One region of the Janthinobacterium sp. GW822-FHT07H11 genome, then DNA from elsewhere that is predicted to be linked to it. Evidence: predicted binding sites of a transcription regulator. Region 1 holds the regulator's gene; the other holds the start of a gene.

What was found. The regulator FliA, encoded in region 1, starts transcription of late flagellar genes. The targets are predictions, from matches to a motif close to CTAAAGTTTNNNNNNNNNNNGCCGNTA.
Region 2: a site for FliA is predicted at 1,794-1,820, ahead of AC3RCJ_RS07760 (flagellar protein FliT). Genes of this name have one in related genera too.

What each region holds. Positions count from the first base shown of each region.
Region 1 covers NZ_CM179507.1:5,344,939-5,348,338, forward strand. The annotation lists gene motD (flagellar motor protein MotD) at 46-834, opposite strand; gene AC3RCJ_RS23570 (flagellar motor protein) at 840-1,586, opposite strand; gene AC3RCJ_RS23575 (RNA polymerase sigma factor FliA) at 1,568-2,299, opposite strand; gene AC3RCJ_RS23580 (MinD/ParA family ATP-binding protein) at 2,345-3,208, opposite strand; gene flhF (flagellar biosynthesis GTPase FlhF) at 3,201-3,400, opposite strand, start outside.
Region 2 covers NZ_CM179507.1:1,746,820-1,750,219, forward strand. The annotation lists gene AC3RCJ_RS07750 (type IV pilus assembly protein FimV) at 1-1,059, shown strand, start outside; gene AC3RCJ_RS07755 (hypothetical protein) at 1,163-1,345, opposite strand; gene AC3RCJ_RS07760 (flagellar protein FliT) at 1,454-1,750, opposite strand; gene AC3RCJ_RS07765 (HDOD domain-containing protein) at 1,928-2,755, opposite strand; gene AC3RCJ_RS07770 (hypothetical protein) at 2,866-3,015, opposite strand; gene AC3RCJ_RS07775 (class I SAM-dependent methyltransferase) at 3,014-3,400, shown strand, end outside.

The DNA of each region.
Region 1 (3,400 bases):
AAGGCCGCGATTGTACCAAGCAATGCCGGGGCCAGACCCCGCCAGTCAGTTTGCCGGCGCGGGCGGCGCGGCGGGCGGCGGCGTCGGCACTTCCGTCACCGTTTCCGGAATGCCCGACAGGATCGTCACGGCGACGCGGCGGTTGCGCGCGCGCCCCTCCGGCGTGGCGTTGGGCGCGACGGGGATATTGTCGGCGTGGCCGACGGCCGTCAGGCGCGACGCCTGCACGCCGCTGGCGATGAACAGGCGCACCACGGCGCTGGCGCGCGCGGCAGACAGCTCCCAGTTCGAGGCGAAGTTCGAATTGCTGATCGGCTGGACGTCCGTATGCCCTTCCACCTGCACGTCGTGCGTGTCGTCCTTGAGCAGCACGGCCACGGCGCGCAGGGCCTGGTCCGACTCCATCGTCAGGCCGGCCGCGCCCGGATCGAACAGCACGCTGGCGTTGATTTCGACGCTCACGCCGCGGCTCGTCTGCGTCACGCGCACCTTGCCCTCCTTGACCAGCGGCGCCAGGGTGGATGTGAGGTCCTGCGCCAGGCGCGTCATGTGCTCGCGCTCGCGGCGGATGGCTTCCGTGCGGCGCTTCAGGGCGGGGTTCGGCAAGGCAATGGCTTGCGGCGCTTCCATGATGATGGGCGGCGCGCCCTTTTCCAGGCTGAATGCCTGGCCGATGGCGCTCTGGAAGACGCGGTACTTGCCCTCGTTGACTTGCGAAATCGCATACATGACGACGAAAAACGCGAACAGCAGGGTGATGAAGTCGGCGTACGAGATCAGCCAGCGGTCCTGGTTGTCCGGGTCTTCGTCATACTTCCTGCGCGCGCGCCGCATCATGCTCAGTGCTCGTGCAGCAGGCTCGATACGCGCTCTTCGATGATGCGCGTATGGTCGCCGGTGGCGATGTCGTACAGGACCGCGGCCGTGATTTCATACTGCACCACGCGGCGCGAGACGATGGCCTTGAGTTTATTGGCCACCGGCAGGAACAGCAGGTTGGCCAGGCCCACGCCATAGATCGTCGAAACGAAGGCCACGGCGATGCCGCCGCCCAGTTTACTGGGGTCGGTGAGGTTTTCCATGACGTGTATCAAGCCCAGCACGGCGCCCAGGATGCCGATGGTGGGCGAATAGCCGGCCGCCGACTCCCACACCTTGACGGCCTGGCGCTCGGCCATCTCGTAGGCGGAGATTTCCACGTCGAGCAGCTGGCGCAGCTTGTCGGGCGCGATGCCGTCGACAATCATTCTCAGTCCCTTCGCGCTGAAGCGGTCGGCCGTGTTTTCCATCAGGCGCTCGAGCGCCAGCGGGCCGTCGCGGCGCGCCGTCAGGCTCCAGGCGCCGATGTCGCGCGCCAGCGCGGCGCGCGTGTCGGGCGGCGGCAGGAAGACCCAGCGCAGCATTTCCAGGCCGCGGACAAAAGTACGCAGCCGCGTCTGCAGCAGCACGGCGCCGAAGGTGCCGACGATGACGATGGCGAAGGCGGCCGGCTGCAGCAGGGAGGCCATCTTGCCGCCCTCGAGTGCCTGGCCGACCAGGAGGCCCGCCAGCGCCAGCGCCAGCCCGATTACGCTGGACCAGTCCACGCCTGCTCCCTCAAGGTTGCGCGCAGGCGCGCGACGGCCTGGGTATGCAGCTGCGAGACGCGCGATTCGGAAACGCCCATCACCGCGCCGATCTCCTTCAGGTTCAGCTCTTCTTCGTAGTACAGGCCCATGAGTATTTTCTCGCGTGGCGGCAGCGCATCGATGGCATCGATCACGGACTGCCGGAAATCGGTATCGAGCAGGGAACGCAAGGGGTCGCTGTCTTCATCCACGCAATGGCGGTCGAGGAAGCTGTCATTGCCGTCCGGGTCATGAAAATCTTCGTAGTACACCAGCTGGTGGCCGCCGCCCTCGCCCAGCATTTCCTGGTAATCGGACAGCGACATCTTGAGCAGCTTGGCCACTTCCGACTCCGTCGGCGGGTGGCCCAGGCGCTGCTGCAGGGTGCTCATCGCCTCTTCGATCTTGCGCATGTTCTGGCGCATGCTGCGCGGCAGCCAGTCGCTGGTGCGCAGTTCGTCGAGCATGGCGCCGCGGATGCGCAGCACGGCATAGGTCTCGAACTGCGCGCCATGCGTTTCTTCGTAGCGCGTGATGGCATCGAGCAGGCCGATCATGCCGGCCTGGATCAGGTCATCGACCTCGACCGAAGGCGGCAATTTCGCCTTCATATGGTGCGCCAGACGCTTCACCAGCGGAATGTGCTCCGTCAGCAAATAGTCCTTGTTCGATTTCCCTTTGACCGTGTACATAGGCTGCTTGTTATCTTATCTGCTTATCGTGTGCTGATGATGAATTCAGGCGCTGAAATGGTGTGCACTCCCCGTCTGATACAAGGTGCTGCCCAGCACGGGCGCCGCCGAACGCACCAGCCGCTCGGCCAGTCCGCGAAACGCCACCGATGCGCCCGCCAGCGGGAAGGCATCGACCACGCTGCGCCCCAGCCGCGCCGCGCGGTGCAGGTACTCGTCGGCCGGCACGGACCCCATCGAGGTCAGTTTCACGGCCAGGTAGCGGCTTGCCGCCTGTGCCATATTATCGTATACCACTTTTGCCTCGGATTCGGAAGCGCCGGTAACAAGAATTCCAAACGGGCGCCGTCCCAGTTCCTGGTTCAGGCGCTTGATCAGGCAATACGCCGCCTTGATCGAGGTGGCGCTATTGGACACCTGCACCACGATGTCGGCCGAGGCCATCAGCGGCACGGGAAAGCAGGCGCCCTGCTCGGCCACGACGCCGTCGACCAGCACGATGCCGCTCTGGCGCGCCATGACCTCGAAGGTCTTGGCCAGGCGCCGCGATTCATCCTCGCCCGCGTAATCGACGCTATCCATCAGATAGTTGCGCGCGCCCAGGTGGGTCACGCCGAAGCCCTGCGGCACCTGGTGGATCACCTGGTTCAGGCCGCACTGCTGGCGCGCCACGTCGAGCAGGCTGGCGCCGTGCGCCAGGCCCAGGCGCGCGGCGACGCCCTCGCTGCCGCCGCTGGCGTCCACCAGCAGCACTTCATTGCCCGCATGCGCGAGCGACGCGCCCAGGTTGACCAGCATGGCGCCCTTGTCATCCTGCGGCGTGGCCGACAAAAAAGTCATCACGCGCGGCTGCGGCCCGGCCAGCATGCGGCGCAGGCCCTCGGCCTGGTCGAAATCGAAATTAGCCAAGATGCACCCCGCGCGCTTCGTTGTTGCGGGCGGCCGCCTGCGCCATCAGCAGCGGCAGTTCGGCGTCGGAAAACTGGGTCGCCGCCGTATCGCGCTTGAGCTTGAAGGCGCGGTCGATCAGGTAGGCGCGGTCGGCCAGGTGCAGGTCTTCCGGCACGCGCTGGCCGTTCGACACATAGAACAGGTTGAGCT
Region 2 (3,400 bases), 2.8 Mb from region 1:
GTCTTTCCCCGCTGGCCCCTGGCCGCCTGTCTCGCCGCCTGCCTGTCCGTGCCGCCCGCTGCCGCCGCCGAACTGGGCGACATGACGGTGCTGTCGCACGTGGGCCAGCCTTTGTCGGCCGAGATAGAACTGACGGCGCTGGCGCCCGATGAGGCCGGCGGCGTGCCCGTGCGCCTGGCATCGCCCGATGTGTACCGGGGCGGCGGCATCGCCATGGATGCGGCCCTGCAGGGCTTGGCTGTCAGCGCGTTCGAGCGGGGCGGGCGGCGCTATGTGCGCGTCAGTACGCAGCAGGCGATCCAGGCAGGCCACCTGCATTTGTACTTACTGTTGGGAAATGGCAGTCGCGCCATCGTGCGCCTGGCCACGCTCTGGCTGACGCCGGCGCCAGCGGCCGCGCCGCCGCCTAAGGCAGTCGTGCCCCCCGCGCCCGTGGTACTGGCGCCGCCGCCGGATGCCGCCGCGCTGGCGGCACGCGCGCGCGCCGAGGGCATGCTGCGTCCGCCCGCCGTCTTCAGCGCGCCGCGCGCCGCCCCGCGGGCTGACGCCGTGGCGCGCCCGCCTGTTGCGGCCCGTCCCGCGCCACCGCCGCGCCGCGCCGCCGTGCCCGCGGCCGCCTGCGCGCCGCAAGCGGCCGCCCAGGCTGAAGCCTGCGTGGCGCTGGACCAGAAAAATGCGGCGTTGAATGAAAAGCTGGGCGAACTGGAGGGCAAGATCGGCGCGCTGCAAAAGGCGCTGGCGCTGCCGGCGGCACCGGCGGCGGCCGCTGCCGTGGCGGGGCCGCCGCATGCCAAGCCCAAGCTCCCGCCGGCGCAGGAGACGCAGAAGAAGGCGGGCGGCAACGGCTTGATATGGCTGGGCGTCGGCACGCTCGTATTCCTGCTGCTGACGGCCGCCGCCGTGTATGTCGTGCGCAAGCGCAAGCGGGCGCCAGGGACGGCAGCGCCATCGAAATACTGGGTCTTGCTGCGCAAGCCATTCCGGCGCAAGCGCATCCCCGTCCTGACCGAAGCGCCGGAAGAGGTGGCAGTGGCCGAGGCGGAGCCATTTTCGCGCTAGCATTTGACATGAAAAAAGATATTGCAAAAAGATGCGCGCGCATGTGCCAATAGCGTTGCCTATTTTTCAAAGATGGCTTTATAATTAACTCAGTGGACTTGCTCTACTGACAAAACAGTCCCAGCCTGTCGCAGCCACCAACGATAGTGTGGCGCGGCAAACAGGTGTAGCGTTGCATAAACGCCTGGGCCTGGAAGCGGTCTGCGATGCCGACGATGTGCTCGCGGACGCCGGATGCAACCGGCAGCGAGGCGACGCCAGGAGATACCTGGGGTTCGCCTTCCATATTCCTCTCTCGCCGCCGCCCGCCGCCGCTTGCCGGCACCGCCAAGCGGCGGCGGGGCAGACGTAAAAAAAGCGCCGATGGCGCTTTTTTATTTTGGTGGCAACAGGCTTACATGCCGGCGCGCGGCGCCGGCATCACCTTGGCCAGCTGCGTCATCCACGGCTCGGTGATGGTGCGGATTTCGCGGTCATTTGCCAGGATTTGCTTGAGCAGGTCGATCTTGCGCATGCGCGCCGTGCCGGACAGCGCGGGCACGGCACCGGCCATGGCGGCGCCAGCTTCGCCGGTGCACTGGTTTTCCAGGGTCTGCAAACCGTCCCAGTCGCTCGAACGTGCGGCCACGACCATTTTGTTGGTCATTCCTGCAATATTTTCATACATCGAGAGAACGTCGTTGGAGGTCATGAGCACACCCGTAGCTAGTGAAAGGATTACCGCCTGTCTAGATTAACGGCGGCCTGCACGGGAACTTGAGGGTTTTTTTGAAAAAAATGAAAATAATCTCAAAAGCGGGCGTTCACCTGCCGGCATCGCCCGCCAAGCCGCATGGATGCTGGCTATGGCGTTACCGGGCGAGAGCATTCAGTTGATCAGTTCCTCCAGGCCGGCGCTCAATTCGGCCGGCGGCGGCATTTTGTCGACCAGCGCCGCGGGCGGCAAGCCCAGCGCCCCGGCCACCGCGTTCGGGTAGCAGGCGATGATTTCTTCATCGCTCAGGTGGTTTTCATCGATGCGGGCGCGCCAGGCGGCCAGGTGGACGATGGCGCCCAGGCGGTTCAGCGGCGGCCGCGCCAGCGGATCGGGAAACGCGGCGATGGCTTCGGCAAAGGCGGTGGGGAATTTCCAGCGGCGCGCCAGTTCCGCGCCCACTTCCGCATAGCTGTAGCCCAGCGATACCCGTTCCGCATCAAGGCGGCGCGCATCGAACGGCGGGGCGATCTTGTCGAGCTGCATGGCTTGCTCCGGCATGGCGGCATGGATCACCAGCTGGCCGATCGCATGCATCATGCCGATGGTGAACGCCAGGTCCTGGTTGTCGCCCGTTTGCCTGGCGATCCAGCGGGCCGACACGGCACTGTGCAGGCTGTAGCGCCAGAACTGCGGCAGGTTCAATCCTGGCACGGCCTTGAAGCCGCTGACCAGGCCCGAGCTGATGACCAGCGTGCGCACGGTCACAAAACCGAGCATCAGCACGGCGTCTTCCACCGTGCCGATGCTGCGCGAGACGTGATAATAGGCCGAGTTGGCCAGGCGCAGCAGCTTGGCGCTCAGGGCCGGGTCTGCGCCCAGCTTGTTGGCAATCTCCTCGGTGGAAATGGCCGGATTGTCGAAGCTGCGCACCAGTTCGTCGACAATTTTCGGCGCGGCAGGCAGGGCATGGGGATGCTGGAACAGCGCTTCAAGTTGCATGGCAATCTCCTTGGCGTTCGCGCGGCACGGTGGAAGTGTCGTGAAACTATATGCCGATTTTTTATCTCCATGCAAAAAACTTCGCGCGCGTGTCCGGCGCTGGAAACAGGCTATGATTTCAGCCATTTCAATACAGGAAAGCCATGCCCGTCTTCCCGTCCTTGCGGCGCAAGGCGGCTATCGAAGCGAAAGGCGGGCTGCCGCTCAGGCGGCTTGCGCGCCGCTACCGTAAAATGCGCGATCACCGACAGGAGCAGCATGAAGCCGACGAATCGAGCGCAAGACCAGCAAGATCCCATCCACGCCATCACCGACCGCACCCTGGCCCATTACGACGCCAGCGCCGAGCAGTTTTTCGAAGGCACGCGCGACCACGACGTCAGCCAGAACATCGGCGCGCTGCTGGCCGCCATCGGCAGGCCCGCGCCTTTGGAGATTCTCGACCTCGGTTGCGGCCCGGGCCGCGACCTGAAGGCCTTCACGGCCCTGGGCCACCATGCCACGGGCGTGGACGGCAGCGCGCGCTTCGTCGAGATGGCGCGCGCCTACAGCGGCTGCACCGTGTGGCAGCAGGATTTCGTCGACCTCGACCTGCCTGCCGCGCACTTCGACGGCGTGTTCGCCAATGCCGTGCTGTTCCACGTG